3 regions of the Lysinibacillus sp. NPDC093210 genome follow, and region 3 is predicted to be linked to each of the others. Evidence: predicted binding sites of a transcription regulator. Region 3 holds the regulator's gene; each other region holds the start of a gene.
What was found. The regulator LexA, encoded in region 3, represses DNA repair genes until DNA is damaged. The targets are predictions, from matches to a motif close to CGAACATATGTTCG.

Region 1: recA (recombinase RecA) is a predicted target of LexA. The motif match lies at 2,394-2,407, and genes of this name have one in related genera.
Region 2: uvrB (excinuclease ABC subunit UvrB) is a predicted target of LexA. The motif match lies at 1,774-1,787, and genes of this name have one in related genera.

Annotation. Positions count from the first base shown of each region.
Region 1 is NZ_JBIVOE010000002.1:285,692-293,399, reverse strand. Features, by position in the region: gene ACIP9C_RS06990 (helix-turn-helix domain-containing protein) at 1-333, shown strand, start outside; gene pgsA (CDP-diacylglycerol--glycerol-3-phosphate 3-phosphatidyltransferase) at 382-960, shown strand; gene ACIP9C_RS06980 (competence/damage-inducible protein A) at 978-2,237, shown strand; gene recA (recombinase RecA) at 2,489-3,553, shown strand; gene rny (ribonuclease Y) at 4,301-5,860, shown strand; gene ACIP9C_RS06965 (YveK family protein) at 6,268-6,963, shown strand; gene ACIP9C_RS06960 (CpsD/CapB family tyrosine-protein kinase) at 7,037-7,699, shown strand.
Region 2 is NZ_JBIVOE010000002.1:756,032-763,739, reverse strand. Features, by position in the region: gene ACIP9C_RS09170 (competence protein ComK) at 533-1,042, opposite strand; gene ACIP9C_RS09165 (IDEAL domain-containing protein) at 1,271-1,513, shown strand; gene uvrB (excinuclease ABC subunit UvrB) at 1,861-3,840, shown strand; gene uvrA (excinuclease ABC subunit UvrA) at 3,848-6,712, shown strand; gene ACIP9C_RS09150 (DUF4097 family beta strand repeat-containing protein) at 6,991-7,708, shown strand, end outside.
Region 3 is NZ_JBIVOE010000001.1:783,137-790,844, forward strand. Features, by position in the region: gene ACIP9C_RS03920 (YneB family resolvase-like protein) at 1-440, opposite strand, end outside; gene yneA (cell division suppressor protein YneA) at 437-751, opposite strand; gene lexA (transcriptional repressor LexA) at 927-1,544, shown strand; gene ACIP9C_RS03935 (gamma-glutamyl-gamma-aminobutyrate hydrolase family protein) at 1,582-2,304, opposite strand; gene ACIP9C_RS03940 (prepilin peptidase) at 2,317-3,069, opposite strand; gene ACIP9C_RS03945 (potassium transporter) at 3,128-3,844, opposite strand; gene ACIP9C_RS03950 (PilN domain-containing protein) at 3,841-4,434, opposite strand; gene pilM (type IV pilus biogenesis protein PilM) at 4,434-5,408, opposite strand; gene ACIP9C_RS03960 (prepilin-type N-terminal cleavage/methylation domain-containing protein) at 5,514-5,978, opposite strand; gene ACIP9C_RS03965 (type II secretion system F family protein) at 6,083-7,288, opposite strand; gene ACIP9C_RS03970 (type IV pilus twitching motility protein PilT) at 7,285-7,708, opposite strand, start outside.

The sequences.
Region 1 (7,708 bases), on a different contig from region 3:
GTGAAGCAAACGATTTCAGCAGGCACAATCGAAGCAGATGGCGCTACAACATCTTACACGTTAACAGGTGCTGATACATTTAAAATACGTATTGAAGTTTCGGGTCCTACATTTATTGGTATTCGCGACCAACAGCAACAAGAATTACTAGCAGATACGCGTGTTTATAACGCAGGTGAAGTTGTTGAGTTTGATGCAACAGCGCAAAACTATGCTCGTATTCGTTTAGGCAATTCAACTCAAGCTAAGGTTTATATTAATGACGAACTTATAACGTACGCACAGCAAATCGTTACGCAAAATATTGTCGTCAATTTCAATAAAGAACAGTAGTCATCCTAATGATGACTACTTTCTTTCATCATGAAAGGTGTTAGAAAAATGAACATTCCAAATAAAATTACCATTTCACGTATCTTGCTTATTCCGTTCTTTGTAATTGTTATGATGTTTGATTTCGGCTGGGGAACAATGAACTTATTTAGTGCAGAAATGCCAGTCCATCATTTTGTGGGAGCTCTTATTTTTATCATTGCATCGACGACGGATTGGGTAGATGGTTACTATGCGAGAAAGTATAATCTTGTAACGACGTTTGGTAAATTTTTAGATCCTTTAGCGGATAAATTACTTGTCTCTGCAGCGTTTATTTTAATGGTAGAGCTTGGTATGGCACCGGCTTGGGTGATTATTGTTATTATAAGCCGTGAATTTGCGGTAACAGGTTTACGTTTAATTCTTGCAGGTGGTGGAGAAGTCGTAGCGGCGAATCAGCTTGGTAAGATTAAAACATGGGCACAAATTGTAGCTATTGCCGCTGCACTTTTACACAATACAATTTTTGTGATTTTCGGTATCCCATTTGATACAATAATGCTATATATTGCATTGTTCTTTACACTTTGGTCTGGATGGGATTATTTCTATCTAAATCGACGTGTATTACTTGAGTCTAAATAAGAAAGGTCTTGTGAATCATGAATGCTGAAATCCTTGCAGTTGGCTCAGAGTTATTACTTGGACAGATTTCAAACACAAATGCAAAGTTTATTTCTAATCAGCTTTCTGAGTTAGGAATTAATGTGTTTTATCATACCGTTGTTGGCGATAATTCAAAACGGTTAGAGGAAGCAGTAAGCATAGCGGAATCGCGCGCTGATCTTATCATTTTTTCAGGTGGTTTAGGCCCTACAAAGGATGATTTGACGAAGGAGACAATTGCTCGTCATCTTGGGCTAGATCTTGTAATTGATCAAGTTGCATTGTCCTACATTGAGCAATTTTTTGCTAAACGAGGCATCTCAATGACGGAAAATAACCGCAAGCAGGCGCTTGTATTAGCAGGCAGTGAGGTGCTAGCTAATCATCATGGTATGGCACCAGGGATGATTTTGACAAAGGATAAGCGTACCTACATTTTACTTCCTGGACCTCCAAAAGAACTGGAGCCGATGTTCCAATTTGAAGCGAAGCCAAAGCTTGGTACAATGCTAAATGACGGCGGAGTCATCGTGTCTCATGTAATGCGCTTTTATGGCATTGGAGAAGCTGAGTTAGAAGTGCGTGTACAAGATATTTTAGATACACAAACAAATCCGACAGTTGCCCCACTAGCTGCTGATGGCGAAGTCACTTTACGTGTAACAGCAAAGGCGCAATCAGAGCAGGAAGCCCAACAGCTTATTGCTGATAAAGTAGCGGAGATTCGCGCTATTGTAGGAGACTTCCAATATGGCATAAATGATGATTCACTTGCCTCGAAAACAGTAGAGATGTTGCAAGATAATAAATTAACGATTTCTGCTGCAGAAAGCTTAACAGCAGGTTTATTTCAATCAGAGCTTGCTGAGATACCAGGCGTAGGCAATGTGCTTATAGGAGGCGTAGTGACCTATACAGAAGATGCCAAGGTAAAGCAGCTAGGTATCGATCAACAATTACTAGATACTTATGGTATTGTGAGCAGTGAATGTGCTGCAGCAATGGCTAGCGCAGTGCGTGATAAATTTGGCACGGATATTGGTATTGGATTAACAGGAGCGGCTGGCCCTACTGCACATGACCATCAGCCAGTTGGAACGGTATGGATTGGAATTGCTATAGATGACGAAGAGCCAATAACATATTTACTGCATTTATCAGGTATGCGCAATACAAATCGTTTACGTGCGGTTAAATTTACATTTCATTATTTAATGCAACAATTAGAAGAACGAGGATATATGAAACGATTTTAATTTGCTAGTAGGTTCAGTAGGGATTAGCCCTAGCTGAAGCAATGCATAGGCTCGAAAAAATTTGGGTGCAATTACGACTGGAGCGTAATTGCTTATAGTTGAAAATGGGAATTTGGGTAGGAAAAACTTATCCAAATTTTTATTTTGGATTAAAATCGAATAAATGTTCGCTTTTTTCTTGCGTGTTCTCAAAAAAACAAGTATAGTAGAGATAGACAATAACAGTGAACAGTTTTGAAGGAGGAAAAATAATGAGTGATCGTAAAGCAGCCTTAGAACAGGCGTTAAAACAAATTGAGAAGAATTTCGGTAAAGGCTCTATTATGAAGCTAGGCGAAAAAACAGATTTAGAAATTGCTACATCTTCTAGTGGTTCATTAGCACTTGATGCAGCATTAGGCATAGGTGGATACCCACGTGGACGTATTATTGAAGTATATGGTCCAGAATCATCAGGTAAAACAACAGTTGCACTACATGCCATTGCGGAAGTACAAGCAAAGGGTGGACAAGCAGCATTTATTGACGCTGAGCATGCGTTAGATCCGATTTATGCTCAAAAATTAGGCGTAAATATCGATGAACTTTTATTATCACAACCAGATACTGGTGAGCAAGCGCTTGAAATTGCAGAAGCGTTAGTGCGTAGTGGTGCTATTGATATTATCGTTATTGACTCTGTTGCAGCGCTAGTACCGAAAGCTGAAATTGAAGGCGATATGGGTGACTCTCACGTTGGTTTACAAGCTCGTTTAATGTCACAAGCATTACGTAAGCTTTCAGGCGCTATCAATAAATCAAAAACTATCGCTATTTTCATTAACCAAATTCGTGAAAAAATTGGTGTTATGTTCGGTAATCCAGAAACGACACCTGGTGGTCGTGCGCTTAAATTTTATAGCTCAGTACGTTTAGAAGTACGTCGTGCAGAAGCAATAAAACAAGGTAATGACATCATGGGTAATCGTACGAAAATTAAAATTGTGAAAAATAAAGTGGCACCACCATTCCGTACAGCTGAGGTTGATATTATGTATGGTGAAGGGATCTCAAAAGAGGGCGAAACAGTCGATTTAGGTGTAGAATTAGACATCGTTCAAAAAAGTGGATCTTGGTACGCTTATGGCGATGAGCGTCTAGGCCAAGGACGTGAAAACGCAAAACAATATTTAAAAGAGAATCCTGCTGTTTTAGAAGAAATTGCAAATAAAATTCGTTCTTCTTACGGAATTGCCGCAACACAGTATACAATTGCTGCACATGATGACGAGGAAATGGATGAAGAGCTAATGCTTCTTCTTGAAGATGAAAAATAATAAATATCGTTCTCACTTCTAAAGGAATGAGAATGCTTAGGATGCGACAAAATGCATTAAGAAGTTCACTCTATTTGCATTTTAATAAGTTGGTTAGAGCACACGTCGGCGACTTCTGCTGTAACGCATAGTGCGTAAGACAAACAATCCACGCTAGCGAGGGTTGGGGCTTACAGAAACGCTGTGCAGAAAGCGTGCGCTTATAGAGGAAATCAATCAACATAGCAGTCTACTTCAATCTAAATCGTTCTTACTCATAAGAAGTAAGAACGATTTTTTTGTTTTTATTGTTAGTTTAATAGAATGAAGGGGTACTGGAATTGATAGATAGCTAACGTAAATTATAGATATACTTATGCGTGAAATAGGGTATGAAATTTTTGATTGGCCAGCTGAAAAATAGACGATATGTTCATTTGTCAAAGAAAGTTAAAATAATTGTATTAAGATGACGGTAATTGTGGTAATAATTGTATTGTAACCTTCGTCCTGATAAAAAGAATATTCATCGAAGAAGGCATTTTCTCTAGCTCAAAAGTAATAGTTAATATATCCATCTAATGGATATGACTTACTTTTTTTGCTGCTGATAGGCGAACAGATGCCCGTCTATCCTTGACAGAGCCTGAGCCTAGCTATACAATTAAATATGTATAATTTCTGAATTATGACTTTAAAATAGGCAGTACAATTTTTGTATGCGCCGACTGAAACTGTATTACCCAAATAGCAAGAGGAGGTGTTCATATGGATGGAATTACTATCATCTCCGCTTTGCTTGGACTCATCGTTGGTGCCGCTGTTAGCTATATCTACATGAAAAAAGTGAATGACTCAAAAATCACTGGTGCTAAACATGTCGCTGAAACAATCGTTGAAGAAGGAAAACGAGAGGCGGAGGCATTAAAGAAAGAAGCACTACTTGAAGCCAAAGATGAAACTCACAAATTTCGCACTGAAGCAGAAAATGACATTCGTGATCGTCGTTTAGAACTTCAAAAACAAGAGAACCGTTTATTGCAAAGAGAAGAGAATCTTGATCGCAAGGATGATGCTCTGAATAAGAGAGAAGCCGGCTTAGAGCGTAAGGAACAAGCTCTAGCTGAAAGACAACAGCATATTGAACAGATGGAAAGCAAAGTGGACGAGCTTGTTGCAGCGCAAAAAACAGAACTAGAGCGCATTTCTGCATTAACAAGAGATGAAGCTAAGACTATTATCTTAAGTGAAGTAGAAAAAGAGCTAGCAACTGATATTGCTGTAATGACGAAGGAATCTGAAATGCGTGTGAAAGAGGAATCTGATAAAAAAGCACGTGAAATTTTATCATTGGCACTGCAACGCTTTGCTGCAGACCACGTTGCAGAAACAACAGTCTCTGTTGTGAACTTGCCAAATGATGAAATGAAAGGTCGTATTATTGGTAGAGAGGGTCGTAATATCCGTACACTCGAAACATTAACAGGAATTGATTTAATTATTGATGATACACCAGAAGCAGTAATTTTATCTGGTTTTGATCCAATTCGTCGTGAAACGGCTCGACTTGCACTTGAAAAACTGGTACAGGATGGTCGTATTCACCCTGCACGCATCGAAGAAATGGTTGAGAAATCTCGTCGAGAGGTGGATGAACAAATTCGTGAAACAGGGGAACAAACGACATTTGAAATCGGTATTCACAATCTACATCCCGACTTAATGAAGATTTTGGGTCGCATGAAATACCGTACAAGTTACGGGCAAAACGTTCTAAAACATTCAGTGGAGGTTGCACATTTGGCAGGCTTACTAGCTGCTGAGCTTGGTGAAGATGTAGCGTTAGCTCGTCGTGCAGGCCTATTGCATGATATAGGTAAAGCAATCGACCATGAAGTTGAAGGAAGCCATGTTGAAATCGGCGTGGAATTAGCTACGAAATATAAAGAACATCCTGTTGTTATTAATAGTATTGCTTCACACCATGGTGATACGGAAGCGACATCTGTTATTGCAGTATTAGTTGCTGCAGCAGACGCATTATCAGCAGCGCGTCCAGGTGCTCGTAGTGAGACACTGGAAAACTATATTCGCAGACTAGAAAAATTAGAAGAGATTTCTGAAAGCTATGATGGTGTTGAAAAATCATATGCTATCCAAGCAGGTCGTGAAATCCGAATTATTGTTCAACCAGAAAAAATTGACGATTTAGCATCTCATCGTCTTGCACGTGATATTCGTAAGCGTATTGAAGAAGAACTAGATTATCCAGGTCATATTAAAGTAACTGTTATCCGCGAAACTCGTGCAGTGGAGTATGCAAAATAATAAATAGGAGGCTCCTCTTGATATTAATCAAGGGGAGCCTCTTTTTATTTGGTTAGTAATTACAAGATTGCACTTAGCACGTATTTGAATGAAAAACACTTAGATTAGATGATTGTGGCCTTATGCAAATCGTCATGATGAGAAATGAATATATCAGTTCTATTAACAAGCGTTTCCTGAAAAACGGAAGCGCTTTTTGTTTTTGCAAATCCTCTAACAAGTTAGAGAAAGCCCATAATAATAATAGAAGATTTAAGCTTATGTAACATCTATGCCTCTTTATTGACCATGAATAAAAGGGAGATACCGATAATATAATAGGCCATAAAACTTTTTGAATAAAACTTTTTATTGTAACTAGTGGATATAGATTAGCTAGCATATGTTAGGTCAAGGGGTGAAGGTCGTTGCAAGAAACTATCACATTACAAGATGTATTGAAAATAGTGCGAAAGCAATTGCTCTATATTATCAGTTTTGCGCTGTTCTTAGCATTAGTCACTGCGTTTCTTAGTTACTTTATAATAAAGCCAACCTATGAGGCGCAGACCCAGCTTTTAGTAAATCAAAAAAATACCGATCAAGCGCTGCTAGGGGTACAGCAAGTAGAAACAAATCTACGCTTAATTAATACGTATAATGTTATTATTCAAAGCCCTGCTATTTTATCTAAAGTGATTAGCCAACTTAATTTAAATAGTACACCTGAAAAATTAAAAGAACAGATTACTGTATCCAACGCTAGTAATTCTCAAGTTGTTAATATTGCTGTCCGCGATAAAAAGCCAGAAATGGCAGTCGATATTGCCAATACTGTAGCAGGAGTATTTCAAGAGGAAATTCAAGTGTTAATGACAATCGACAATATTAATATTTTGTCAGTAGCGAAATTAGATGACAAGCCTGAACCTGTAGCACCAAACAAAAATTTATATATTGTGGCGGCTGCAATGATTGGATTCATAATAAGCGCTGGCATTGCGTTATTGATAGAGTGCTTGGATACAACAGTTAAGACAGAGCAAGATATTGAAGAAACAATCGGTTTACCAATTATTGGAATAATAAGTAAAATAACTAGTGCGAGCTATAAAAACATATGATTGAATCCCGTTACATAAGGAGGGAGTAACAGTGTTTCTTCAAAAAAGAGCCAATAAAAAAAAACTAGTAAAAATGGGCAGGAAGCTTGTGACCGTCGGCAATAGTAATTCCATCGTTTCTGAGCAATTTCGTACAATACGGACAAATATTACCTTCGCATTGCCGGATCAAGAAATAAAAACAATTTTAGTAACTTCAGCGACGCCAGGTGAAGGAAAATCAACAAATGTGGCCAATTTAGGCGTTGTATTTGCACAAGAAGGGAAAAAAATATTAATTGTAGATGCTGATTTACGTAAGCCTACAATGCATTACACGTTTCGATTACAAAATATAAGGGGTCTTTCAAATTTACTGACAAGACAATATGAAATGTCAGAAGTTTTAAATAGTACAGATATTCCTAATCTTTTTGTAATGACGAGTGGACCAATTCCACCTAACCCGGCTGAGTTACTTTCTTCTAAAACAATGGATAGTGTCTTGACGCAACTGATGGGAGAATTTGACATCATTATTTTTGATGCACCACCACTATTATCTGTAACCGATGCACAAGTTTTATCTAATAAATGCCAAGGAACACTATTAATTGTGAATAGTGGTGTAGTGGAAAATGCAAGTGTACTTAAAGCGAAATTAAGTCTTGAAGCATCAAAGGCGAATATTTTAGGTGTAGTTTTAAACAATTACAAATTACCTCTTGGCGAATACTATGATCAATATTACCGATAGTGATTGGGC
Region 2 (7,708 bases), on a different contig from region 3:
ATTTAGCCATAAAAAAACTGCACCTCCAATTGTTAGATGTGTCTAACAATTGGGGTGCAGTTCAACGCTTCTGAGGTTTTCGTTTTTAAAGTGCCAGTCACTCAAACAATTCTGAATCTTTATGATACTGCTAGTAGGTTAACCAAGTAAAAACCCCCTAGACTCCTGCGGGAACGCACAGAACGTAAGACGCAACAACCCTCGCGTTAGCGAGGGTTACGGCTTACGTGTGTGCCCGCGGAAAGCGAAGTGGGTTTTTAGACATTAGAATGTAAAATGCAATGCATAGAACGACTAAGGGACTCTCCAATGCAATGTTCAACTAGTCGCTGCTAGTAGAACATAACCAAGTAAAAACCCACGAAGACTCCTGCGGGAACGCACAGAACGTAAGACGTAACAAACGGCGCGACAGCGACGGTTACGGCTTACGTGTGTGCCCGCGGAAAGCGAAGTGGGTTTTTACGCTTTAGAATGTCTAATGCAATAACGAAGTAAGCACTCCCCCTAATAGTAATAGTGAACCTTCTCCTTAAAAGGGTGGATGATACGGAGCATCGTGGCTAAGTTGTTTACGCTCACCCATATAATGTTTATAAAGCATTGAAGCATTAACAAATTGTTTACTAATCGAAGCATATTTAATAGGCAGCTCAAATTCCATATCATTTTTCAATGTGATAATACATCCTTCACTACTCGGCGAAATATTTGAAATAGCGTGGAGCCCTATCCAAATATTGTGTATAGAGTTTGGCGAATAGGTCGGTAAAAAAATGCAAGGAAAGCCATAATCATATGCGACGACTATGGGAAGCTTATGTTGATTACCAAAAAAACGTTTTGCAGAATGTTTTGCAGCTTCATAAGTCGTGCCTAAAGAGATGCAAGATTTGCGTAAAACATGCAAAGGTTTGCGTGTCACAATTAGCTCATTATGCTTGTCAATAACTCGAGTAAAAACTTTAGATTCGTGCTGAATCGGTAGCAATAAATAAGTATTGAAAGACATTAAATAACCATTCACATAATTTGATGACATATGTAAAAGCCTCCTTTTGATAGTAATTATTTGTAGTATAAATGACAAAAATGCATTCTGAAAATATAGATATAAACTTAAAATATATAGATAATTGATGCTTTTTCCTAAAGGATTTGCTTGAAATTACGCTATAATTCTAATAAATAATAGATGATTTTTATTTGTTTAGCGTTGCATTTTAATCTAAATTTTCTTATAATTTAGAAAAGGATCGAGGTGAGATCGTTGGATAAATATTATTCGTACACAGATTTTCTAAAAGCCGTAGGTCAGTCAAAAAAAGTTGATGAGGCAGAGAAATTATTGAACGAGATTTATTTAGATTTATTTTTAAATCATATCCAGCGTATGCATCGTGAAGAACAGCTAATGGTTCTGATAGATAGAACACTCGACGATCGAGATAAAAAAGCTTTTCACTTATACGCAACTGAACTAGAGGCTTTACACAAAGTAGCAAGTGAATAATATGATAAGACCGCTCTCCAATAACAGGAGAGCGGATTTTTTTGTCTGTCACCAAATAGACGTTATCAGCACTATTATGTTTAATGAAAAAATGTAAAATCTTTTATTTTTCTAGAATTCTATGATTAAAGAAAGGGTATATATCTAATCATGGGTATAAAGGTTAAAAGTTTATAATTACTGAAAGAGCGTCATATCTATGAGAAACTTCAAATGCTACATCAACAATACACGTACCGAAATTGAAAATGAAGAAAAAACAAACATTCGTTCGTTAAATGTTCGATATTTTAATACTGCTATGCTAAAATAAATGTACAAATTGGTAGGAAAGGACGGGGACATGCGTGCAAACATTTGATTTACAGGCGCCTTATCAGCCTAATGGTGATCAGCCACAGGCGATTGCAGAATTAGTGGAGGGTGTACGTGAAGGGAAACGACATCAAACATTACTTGGTGCAACAGGGACGGGCAAAACTTTTACGATTTCTAATGTCATTCAGCAAGTAAAAAAACCAACACTGATTATGGCCCACAATAAAACACTTGCAGGTCAATTATATAGTGAGTTCAAAGAGTTCTTCCCAAATAATGCGGTTGAATACTTTGTAAGTTATTATGATTACTTTCAGCCGGAAGCGTATGTTCCGCAAACAGATACGTATATCGAAAAAGATTCGAGCATTAATGATGAGATTGATAAACTCCGTCACTCAGCCACTTCTGCACTTTTCGAACGTGATGATGTCATTATTATTGCGTCTGTTTCCTGTATATACGGTTTAGGTTCTCCGGAAGAATATAGAGAATTAGTTGTATCAATTCGCACAGGGATGGAGATTGAGCGCAATCAATTACTTCGAAAATTAGTCGACGTGCAATATGAACGCAATGATATTAGTTTTACTCGTGGGACGTTCCGTGTGCGAGGAGACGTTGTGGAAATTTTCCCAGCATCTCGCGATGAACATTGCGTCCGTGTCGAATTTTTCGGAGATGAGATTGACCGAATTCGAGAGGTAGATGCTTTAACGGGAGAAATATTGGCAGATCGAGACCATGTAGCAATTTTCCCAGCATCCCACTTCGTTACACGTGAAGAAAAAATGCTTAAAGCAATTGACAATATTGAACAAGAATTAGAACAACGCCTTGAGCTACTGCGAGCAGAAGATAAGCTATTAGAAGCACAGCGATTAGAGCAGCGTACACGCTATGATTTAGAAATGATGCGTGAAATGGGCTTTTGCTCAGGTATTGAAAACTATTCACGCCATTTAACATTACGTGAAGCTGGAGCAACACCGTATACATTACTTGATTACTTTCCAGAGGACTTTCTTCTCGTTGTCGACGAAAGCCATGTGACATTACCTCAAGTAAGAGGTATGTATAATGGAGACCAAGCGCGTAAAGGGGTACTAGTAGAGCATGGTTTCCGTTTACCATCTGCACTAGACAATCGCCCATTGCGTTTTGAGGAATTCGAACGACATATTCATCAAGCTATTTATGTATCAGCAACACCTGGTCCATATGAAATTGAACATACTCCTGAAATGGTAGAACAAATTATACGTCCAACAGGATTACTAGATCCGTTAATTGATGTTCGTCCAATTGAAGGGCAAATAGATGATTTAATTGATGAAATTCATGGTCGTATTGCGCAAAATGAGCGTGTACTCGTAACAACGTTGACGAAAAAAATGTCGGAAGATTTATCTGCATATTTGAAGGAAATGGGCTTAAAAGTGGAATACTTACATTCAGAGATTAAGACATTAGAACGTATTGAGATTATTCGCGAACTTCGTAAAGGTACATATGATGTACTTATCGGCATTAACTTATTGCGTGAAGGCTTAGATATTCCTGAAGTATCACTAGTAGCGATTTTAGATGCAGATAAGGAAGGCTTTTTACGTTCAGAGCGTTCTCTTATTCAAACAATCGGTCGTGCGGCACGTAATGCGAATGGGCATGTCATTATGTACGCGGATAATATGACAGATTCTATGAAAAAGGCAATTGAGGAAACAAAACGCCGCCGTACTATTCAAATGGCTTACAACGAAGAACATGGTATTACACCGAAAACGATTGTCAAAAAGATTCCGGATGTTATTCGTGCAACACAGGTGGCAGAGGAAGAGGAGTCTTATGTAACAAAGGCAACGAAAGGCAAAAAATTGACGAAGGCAGAAAGAGAGAAATTACTTGCTACTCTTGAAGTTGAGATGAAGGAAGCGGCTAAAGCACTTGACTTCGAACGTGCAGCTGAGCTTCGCGATACAATATTTGAATTGAAAGCAGAAGGGTGATTGGCTTGTGAAAAATACAGAAATTGTCGTGCAAGGCGCACGAGCACATAATTTAAAAAATATAAATGTCACAATTCCACGTGATCAATTAGTCGTGTTAACAGGTTTATCTGGGTCTGGGAAGTCGTCATTAGCGTTTGATACGATTTACGCTGAAGGGCAACGTCGCTATGTCGAATCATTATCGGCATATGCGCGCCAATTTCTTGGCCAAATGGATAAACCGGATGTAGATGCAATAGAGGGGCTATCGCCTGCCATTTCAATAGATCAAAAAACGACGAGCCGAAATCCGCGCTCAACAGTCGGAACAGTAACGGAAATCTATGATTATTTGCGTTTACTATTTGCACGTATTGGCAAACCCATTTGTCCAAATCACGGTATTGAGATTACGTCTCAAACGATTGAGCAAATGGTGGATCGTCTTCTCGTCTATCCAGAACGTACGAAAATGCAATTACTTGCACCGATGATTTCAGGGCGTAAAGGGACACATGTAAAATTACTTGAGGATTTGAAAAAGCAAGGCTTTGTCCGTGTACGAATTGATGGAGAATTACGCGATTTAGATGATGCTATTGATCTTGATAAAAATAAAAAACATTCAATAGAAGTTGTTGTCGATCGTGTCGTTGTAAAAGAAGGAATTGCAGCTCGTCTTAGTGATTCGTTAGAAACAGCCCTTCGATTGGCAGAAGGACGTGTTCTTGTCGATGTAATGGAGCATGAAGAATTATTATTTAGCGAACATCATGCATGTCCATTATGTGGATTTTCAATCGGAGAGTTAGAGCCTCGTATGTTTTCTTTTAACAGTCCATTTGGAGCGTGCACAAGTTGTGACGGTTTAGGAACGACACAAGAGGTTGATCTTGAGCTTATCGTGCCAGATTGGGATCGTTCATTATTAGAGCATGCTATTGCACCGTGGGAGCCTACTAGCTCTCAATATTATCCACAGCTATTAAAGGCTGTATGCGACCATTACGATATTCCAATGGATGTACCTGTCAAAGATATACCTAAAGAAAAGATGGACAAGGTTTTATTTGGCTCAGGGAAAGATAAAATTCACTTCCATTATGAAAATGAATTTGGCAATGTACGTGATCAGATGATTGAATTCGAAGGTGTCGTTCGTAATGTAGAGCGCCGTTTTAAGGAAACAACATCCGATTATGTACGAGAACAAATGGAGAAATATATGGCTCAGCAAGCTTGCCCATCTTGTAAAGGCTACCGACTCAAGCCCGAAACATTAGCTGTGAAAATTGCAGATCAGCATATTGGACAAGTAACAGAGTATTCGATTCAGGATGCTGATACGTTTTTCAAAGAGCTCGATTTATCTGAAAAAGATATGCAAATCGCGAAACTTGTATTGCGTGAAATTGAAGAACGCCTCGGCTTCTTAGTCAATGTAGGGTTAGATTATTTAACATTAAATCGTGCTGCGGGAACACTTTCAGGCGGGGAGGCTCAGCGTATCCGTCTGGCAACACAAATTGGCTCTCGCTTAACGGGTGTGCTCTATATTTTGGATGAGCCATCTATCGGCCTACATCAGCGAGATAATGACCGTCTCATTAGTACGCTACAAAATATGCGTGATATCGGAAATACGCTAATTGTAGTCGAGCATGATGAAGATACAATGCTAGCAGCGGATTATCTTATTGATGTTGGACCAGGTGCTGGTGTACATGGTGGACAAATTGTTGCGGCAGGTACGCCACAGGAAGTAATGGATAATCCTAAGTCGTTAACAGGTCAATATTTAAGCGGCAAGAAATTCATACCGCTACCAATTGAACGTCGTAAACCAGATGGTCGTAAATTATCTATTTTAGGTGCAAAAGAAAATAACCTACAGAACGTCAAAGTAGACGTACCATTAGGTCTATTTGTAGCGGTGACAGGTGTTTCTGGCTCTGGTAAATCAACACTCATCAATGAAATTTTATATAAATCTTTAGCGCAAAAGCTCAACCGTTCAAAGGTGAAGCCAGGTGCACATAAAGAAGTAACAGGATTGGATGAGTTAGAAAAAGTTATTGATATTGACCAATCACCAATCGGGAGAACGCCGCGCTCAAATCCCGCAACGTATACAGGGGTATTTGATGATATTCGCGATGTTTTTGCAACAACAAATGAGGCCAAAGTACGCGGTTATAAAAAAGGTCGGTTTAGCTTTAATGTTAAAGGTGGTCGCTGTGAAGCTTGTCGTGGCGACGGTATTATTAAAATTGAAATGCATTTCTTGCCAGATGTTTATGTGCCATGTGAAGTTTGTCATGGTAAACGTTATAACAGAGAAACACTTGAAGTGAAATATAAAGATAAAAGTATTGCCGATATTTTAGATATGACAATTGAAAATGCTGTAGTGTTCTTCGAAAACATTCCTAAAATTCAACGTAAATTACAAACAATTGTTGATGTAGGGTTAGGTTATATGAAATTAGGACAACCTGCGACTACCCTATCAGGTGGTGAGGCACAGCGTGTTAAATTGGCTTCTGAATTACATCGCCGCTCAACAGGTAAGTCATTTTACATTTTAGATGAGCCGACAACTGGCTTACATGCAGATGATATTGCACGCTTACTGATTGTGTTGCAACGCCTTGTTGAAAATGGTGACTCAGTACTTGTCATTGAGCATAATTTGGATGTTATTAAAACAGCGGATTACATTATTGACTTGGGTCCAGAGGGTGGCGACAAAGGTGGTACAATTGTTGCTACAGGTACGCCAGAAGAAGTAGTGGAAGTAACTGGATCATATACAGGGAAATATTTAAAACCGATATTAACACGTGATAGAATGCGAATGGAAGCGGCTTTGGTAGAAGCATCTAAATAATTTTTTACAAAATATTTTATTATAAAAATCTGCTCTTTTCCGAGGGTAAGACTTAAGACCTCGCATGCTCGTTAGCTTTTGTAGCATCAAGCATAAGGCTTTTTCTCCCTCAGGAATCTTGCAGATTTTTTATTTTCTCATATCAAAAATACACCTAATAACGACAATGCAGTAATTCATAATTTGTGATAGTTAATGCTTTTTCATTTTTTCAGTGAAACTTTTCACATAGGGATACGTATAAATAGATATAACAATCTGTGGGAGGCTATATGATTATGCAAAATGAACGTCAACGAATTTTAGAACTTGTGGAAAAAGGTACAATTTCAGCGCAAGAGGCGATTACATTATTAGAAGCATTAGAGCAACCTAGCAAGTCCACTCAAAGTAGTAATAGCGATGTGTCGAATATGGGTCAGCAATCCTCAACAGAGAAAGAATCTATCTTTAAAGATCCAGAGTTTAAAGAAGAACAAAAGAAAAAAGATGCAGACTTCACTAAACATTTCCAAGATGAAATGCATGATTTTCGTAAAGATTTATCGCAAATCGGTTCGATCTTTATGGATATGATGAATACGGCAGTTAAAAAAGTAAAAGAATTTGATGTTTCTTCACCATTTGGAGATAAATTTGAATTTACACATACAGAAGAACTAGCAGCAGAGAATGTAGAAAATGTCATTGTTGAATTACCGAATGGCAATTTTTCATTAGAAACGTGTGAGGGTGATAACTTCCAAATCATCTGTAAAGTAAAGGCACCACTACTTAATGATAACGAGGAAGAAACACGTAACCATTTCTTGGAACAATTTGTTGTTAAGAGCGAGGAAGGCTCACTTAGAATTTTAAGTCAGCTAAAGCTTGTGCAGGTGAATGTACAATTGCTTGTGCCAAAGGAAAAGTTAGATAAATTGTCAGTCCGTTTAATGAACGGTAGTGTTGCCTTGCAAGATATTGAGCTAGATCAATTAAAACTTAAAACACTTA
Region 3 (7,708 bases):
CGGCGCATGCCACGACGAATTTTCGCATTATGGATTTTACGTTGATATTCCTCAACAATAGCTAAAATTTCGAGCAACATCGTATCCATCTCATTCAATTGTACAGGCCCTGCATCACGCATGGAAAAAACATCTGTTTCAGTTTTTTGCAATAAATGAAGTACAGCCATTCGTGCATTACCACGTCCTAAACGTGTTTCATCTTGCACAAATAATGCTTGTATCTCGTTTTCTTTAATATAATCGAGCATTTCAAGTAATCCTTCGCGCTCAACATCATACCCACTATGCTTATCCAGAAAAACATTTTTCACATCATAGTTTTGTTCCTCAGCATATCGAAGTAATTCTTCTTGTTGACGCTCCAATGAAGAACTTTGTGTCTCTTTTTCGGTGCTCACACGGCAGTAAATTACAGCCGTTTGTTGTTTATTCATCATCTTTCACTTCTCGCAATTTCAATTGAATTGGTGGGTATCTTATTGTCACCCACTACTGGTATAACGAGTGATTTTCCAGCAACTATTTTCACGCTATGTAATTCGTTCTCGGCTTTCACAAGTTTTATCCAGTCGTCCGTACCCATTTTACCACGGTATTGCTCAGCTAACGACCATAAGCTATCGCCATGTTCAATATTAATTTCTGTGTAAGTAATGTCTCCAGGATCAGTTATAACAAGATAACCTGCAAATAGTAAAAATGCGCCTAACAAAATTGAAATATGTGTATTTTTTTTAAACCAATTCATTCATCTTATCCCCTTTTTAGAATGTTTGTTCGGAATGTATGTTCTTATAATAAAGCGAACAGACGTTTTTGTCAAACACTTTTCGAACCTATGTTTGCATAAGTGTTCGCATTCTGCTATACTATCTAGTAAGAAGATAGTAAGAAGAATGATATAAAAAAAGAGGTGAGCAATCATGAAAAAAGTTTCGAAAAGACAAGAGGATATACTAGCGTTTATCAAAGAAGAAGTACGTGCAAAAGGCTATCCGCCATCTGTACGTGAAATTGGGGAAGCAGTTGGACTTGCTTCCAGCTCAACGGTTCATGGACATTTAGCTCGTTTAGAGCAAAAGGGCTTTATTCGACGAGATCCTACTAAGCCACGTGCGATTGAAATTTTAGAGCCAGAGGATTCAATTCAAAAGCAAAGCGTCATCCATGTACCACTTGTTGGTAAGGTAACAGCTGGATCACCTATAACAGCTATCGAAAATATCGACGAATATTTCCCATTACCTGATATTTACGGTACAAGTGAAGATCAGCTATTTATGTTAGAAATCATGGGTGAATCGATGATCGAGGCGGGTATTTTTGACGGAGATTTAGTCATCGTCAAGCAAAGAGCAACAGCTGATAACGGTGATATTGTTGTTGCAATGACAGAAGAAGATGAAGCAACAGTTAAACGCTTCTTCAAGGAAAAAAATCATTTCCGCTTACAGCCAGAAAACGCTACAATGGAACCGATTATTGTAGATCAAGTTTCAATTTTAGGACAAGTAGTCGGCTTATATCGCCGTGTACATTAATGCATTCTCATACTTAGCAAACAAAAAAGAGAAGCACTCATGCTTCTCTTTTATATTTTAAGCTCTGCTCCGTGAAGGCAGCAAAGAGCTTCTCTGCAGCTAAATCTCCTACAACGGCTTGTTCTTCTGGATGCCACTGCACTGCTAAACAAAACGGGTAGTCTTCATGTACGAACGCTTCAACTAGGCCATCACTCGATTTCGCTGCAACGATTAGCTTCTCTGCTAATACATTTACAGCTTGATGGTGAAATGAATTCACAGCAATTTTTTCTTCCTCGATAATTGATTTTAACAACGTATCAGGCGTTAATTGCACATAATGTGTAGCTACACCACGAGCGGCTAGTTGCGTATGTTTCAACAGCCTACTACTATGATATTCGCTATCAACATCTTGGTATAAAGTTCCACCTAGTGCAACATTGAGTATTTGCATGCCACGGCAAATCCCGAAAATCGGCATTTTCCTTGTAAAAGCCGCATGAATTAAGGCAAGCTCCACCTTATCTCGTTCTGGATGTATTTGTCCTAGCTTCGGTAGAGGCTCCGCTCCAAATTCAAATGGATGAACATCATGACCACCAGATAATAATAAGCCATCCGTCAGCGATAAAATTTGTGCTACATCTTCCTCTACCCCTAGTGGAATAATAAGTGGAATGCCACCAGCCTCAATCACACTTTTACTATAGGCTACATTCAATCTTGACGATAAATCGTCCTCCGCAAATGCTGTAATACCAATAATCGGTTTCATCCATATACCCCCTTACCATAATCCTACATACCAATCAATGATGACATTCCCATAGTAATACACGATAATTGCAGCTAAAGCAATGGATGGTCCAAAAGGAATCGGCGTTTTTCGACCTTGTTGCCGTACTTTGAGCACGATTATCCCGACAATCATACCAATTACTGCCGCTACAAATAATGTCAATAATGTATTTATTGTACCAAGTACAAGTCCAAGTAAAAAGAATAATTTAATATCGCCACCGCCCATACCACCACGTGATACAACAGCAATACAATATAATATGCCAAAGCCAACAACGGCACCTACGATACTATCCCACCACGGTGTTAAGGGTGATAACACCCGTCCAATAGCTAATAATGGCAAAAAAAACAAAAGCACTTTATCAGGAATAAGCATATATGCGAAGTCCGATACAACGAGGATTACTAATAATGATATCAATAGTATAGCTACGATAAACTCTTTACTAAAGCCTAATTGCCAATATGAAAAGGCGAATAATACCCCTGTTAGCAACTCCATTAGCGGATAAATCCACGAAATTTTTTGCCCACAGCTACGACATTTACCTGCTAAAAAAACATAGGACAAAACTGGCACTAAATCAATTGCCGTTAATTGTCTCTGACAGCTCGTACAATGAGAAGGCGGCTTTACAATTGACTCCTTTATCGGCACACGTAATCCTACAACATTAAAAAACGATCCAAAAACTAGTCCAAATACAAATACTAGTATTGTATAAGCCATTTCCATTTTTACTGCCTCCTAAACTAACATAGCGCCCATACTTTGGAGTATGCGCGCCTTAACATCATTGTTCCCCTTCGTAATAGAAGGTTGTTACCTGAATGGTAGCCTTAATGGATGAATCTGCATCCTCCTCAAATAAAACTTCTTCCCCAGTTAATGTAATATCTAATGTGTCGATTTTCATCACACGTTCAATTTTTTCAATTTCCTTTAAAAATTCAAGCATTGCCTTCGTATCTTTTGCGACAACATCAATACTAAACGTCACTAATTTCAATTCTGCTGGTAATGCTTCTTTAGCAATTGTAGACGTTGGTAATGTTTTATCCCCTTCTTCACCATCTGCTTGCACGCTATTTTCAGTAAGTTGTTGTGCTGTGTCACTGAGCGCTTGCTCCTCAATTGCTGACGTGTTTGGGTCAATAATCGAAGAGTCCATCACGAGTGAATCATAATTATTAAATTCTACAGCTTCAACCCGCGTTCCTGTTACTGCTTCTATTTCCTCGATATTTCGAATAACACCTTCAATGGCGCGAGTTTGAGGCACTTTTTTTCGCAAAGATAGCACACTTACACCATGTGATTGTTGTACCGTATCTAATGCAGCAATTTGCTCCTGAATTGTTGCAATTTCTTGTTGAAGTGCACTTACGTCTTGTTCCTTCGCCTCTACCTCTTCCAATTTAGGTGTTAATAAATAGTAATAGAGCGCAAATAACAGTGCTGCAACTAATGCGGTTAGCAGAAGAATCGCTGAGTTTTTGCTGCTTGTCATGATTCTCTACCTCCAGCCAAATAAATAAAATCAATTGCCAACGTAATGGTTACCGAATAACGCGGTAATTCCTGATATTTATCCTTTAAATTTACTTCGCTTTGCTCCCCAATCGATAACTCAAAATTTTCAATTGTTCCAACTTGAATATCCGTGAAATAAGGGCTTACGTTTAGTTTATCAAGATAGTTTGAAATAGCTGACATCGTTTCAAAATCAGCGGTAATTTCTATATTTGTATCACCAAATTGATAATTCCGTAAATACGTCTGCTCTGGCAATAATGCTTGCGTCTCATCTATTAATGGTGTTACAGGGTAAGCTACATGATTGACAAATTGAACCGATTGCTCAAGCGAACCTGCATTCATATTTCGTATACCATCTAATTCTATTTGTAGCTTTTCTTGCTGTGACGTCAGCTCTATTTCCTGCGCATTTAATTTCGTAATCTCGCCTCTTGCCTGAAAATATTGGATTATCATGAACGCTAAAACGATACCAACTAGTACAATAATTAATATATATAAGAGAATTGGTGCTGATTTCTGTTTTTCTAAATTCGGTAAGAGGTTAATTTCAGGTACCATCAGTGTACCTCCTTCAAAGCCAGCCCTATTAGACTCGCAAACTTCTCAGAAAATTGAGGGAAAGATTTTTGTACCATGGCGTCATTTAACACCGTAATGGGTGTCGTGAAATTATTACTTAGAAACTCCGTAATCGTAGGCAATAATGGATTATCACCTAAAAGGAAAATATCATCTACACTTTTTTCACCTTTATGTAACGAGAATTTAAAAAAGTTCATAATACGATCAATTTCAAGAATTTGATCCGTTAGTGTCAATTGATAATTGTCTTGATCATCTATTAAATGGAATGAGTAATTAAACTCTTCCTGCTCTTTTGGTTGCCATTTTGCTAAGTCTGTTTCAAACGATTGATAACGTAAAAACTCTAGTTGACCGTACGAATAAATGCTAATCGACAATTCGTTTATAGACCAATCTGCTATTAAATATGTTCTGTCTATTTCTAGTAATTGCATATGCTCTAATAGACGAATATTACACAATGCTCGAATATCAGCAGCTTGCGGTTCTAGCGAAGCATCGAGCAACATCCCTATCGTTTTGTTCACTTCTTCTGATGGAGCCGCAAATAACATCGCTTGTCCATCATTCGGGGTTGGATCATAAACATCTATAAGTGGCTCGTGAAATGGTAAATGAATCGTTTGTCCAAGCTCCATTTCAGCGTAGCTTTTTAACTCTTTTGACTCCACATCATGCGGATGTTCAAAACTCTTGAGCAACACGGAAGTATCCGGTACAAAAATACGTGCATTTTGCTTCTTGCCTGCCCATTTGGCAACATGATTTTTCATCATATCAAACAATACGATTTCATCATTGATTATTGAACCTTCGACTACCCCTTGCGCCAATGGTAACTCATAGCCCTTCCACTGCGATGGATCAGCACCTTTTGCCACAAGCGCACGCAAAACATAATCCTTTATCTCAATCGACACATGCGAATTCTTTTTCTTTTTAAACATGCGAAAAGATGCCTCCTTTTGACTGAATCAAGTGTCTAAACATTAACCATCCATTTCCCAACCAGAAGCGCGGTATTGGCTACGCTTCTGAGTGGGTTGGGAGGGTTACTGCGTTTTTTTTGTTGTTCCTATAGTATAATTACTTTTAATTTTGCTTCCCTTTTCAATATCTGCATTAATAGCATCAATTGAGTGTGCTGTAAATATTACACTATATGCTCCCACTACATTAGGTACTGTTGCTGTTAATTTTCTAGGAACATCTTTAGAAACTTTAGATGTTGTTGGAATTTTACCAGCAGCATCTAAATATTTTTCAGTAATTAATGTTGAAATTTGTACATCGTCTGCTGCCTCAGGATTATCAGTATAGTAAATATTAGCAGCGTTTATTACGTTGATACCATCTGCTTTTACTGCATTGAATTTTGAGTTATCAATAATATTCCCAATCGCAGGAATCGCAATGGCTGCGACAATCGCTAAAATCACAATTACAGCTAGTAACTCGATAAGTGTTAAACCTTTTTGGTTTTTTAATAGTTTTTTGTTCAGTAATTTTTTGAACATGGTGTGTTCCTCCTTTAATAATGGTTTATAATTAGTGCGAAAACACGTACACCCGTAACGACAATACCTATTTTTCATACCACCTCCTTTAAGTTTTCTACTGTTTACATACTTTCATAGAGTGCGAACATCGGTAGGAAGATTGCTGCTACGATAACGCCTACAACCCCTGATAAAACGAGTATCATTAAGGGTTCGATTAGCGATTTTAATGTATCGACCGAGCGATCGACTTCATCCTCATAGAAATCGGCTATTTTTTCTAGCATATAATCGAGTGAACCTGTTGTTTCACCGATTGATGTCATTTGCGTTACTAACGGCGGAAATAGCCAGCTTTTTTCTAATGGCTCCGATAAAGTACCACCCTTTTCAAGATTATCCCGTGCCTCCAAAACAACCTTCCCAACTACTGGGTTGCCTACAACTTTTTCAACAATCGTTAGTGCATGTAATATCGGCACTGCACTACTAAATAAGGAGGATAATGTTCTCGTCATCCGAGCAATGACATTTTTTTGCATTAAAACGCCAAATACAGGGACTCGTAATAAGACGTAATTCACATTGTAATGAAAGAGCTTATTATGGTTATAGAAATACCTAAATAGAAAGACTGCTAACAATAAAATGCCAATCACTATATACCAAAATTCAACTAACCAATCTGACACGCTAACGACAATTACCGTTAATAATGGCATTTCTAAATCCATATCCTCAAAAGTTGCCATAAATGTGGGAACGATAAAAATCATTAAAAACATCCCTACCGCAATTGTCAGCACCGATAAAATAGCTGGATAAGTTAATGCTGATTGCACTTTTTTCTTTATTTTAAATTGCTTTTCTAACGTACCTGCTAGTCGCTCTAAAGTGTCATCTACATTACCCGTCGCCTCTCCAGAACGCATCATATTGACGAACATCACTGGAAAAACTTTTGGATGTTTGGCCGCAGCATCTGAAAATGAAGTACCGCTTCGAATGTCCTCTTCAACTTGCTCCAAAGCCTTTTTTAGCGACTTACTTTTCGTTTGCACACCTAAAATATGTGTAGCTTCAACGATTGACACCCCAGCACGGATAAGCGTTGCATATTGCCGACAATAAATAACGAAATCTTGATGCTTCACTTTGCCGCCGAAATTCAATTCTTTATGCAAAAGACTTTTTGACTCTTCCAACTCTCGTGCATTAATACCTTGCGCACGTAATTTTTCGAGTGCTGCCTTTTTATTGATTGCATCAATAATTCCCTTTTTTTGTGTACCAGTTTTAGTACGTCCGCTATAGCGAAAAACGGTCACTGATACTCACCCGCATTCATATATGGTCTTGCATCCTCCAACGAAATTTTCCCCATCGCAATTAACTGCTGCATGGAGGATTCCAATGTATGCATACCGAGCGCACGGCTTGTCTGCATTACACTAGGGATTTGGTGTACCTTTTCATTGCGGATTAAGTTAGCAATGGACGGTGCCTGTACTAGTATTTCAGTTGCTGCAATTCGCCCCTTTGCATCTTTTCGAATAAATAAACGCTGTGAAATAATGCCTACTAATACATTCGCTAACTGTACACGAATTTGTCCTTGCTGATGTGGTGGAAAGACATCAATAATACGATCAATCGTTGTTGGTGCACTACTTGTATGCAATGTCGCCATCACTAAGTGACCTGTTTCAGCCGCTGTAATAGCTGTTGAAATCGTTTCATAGTCTCGC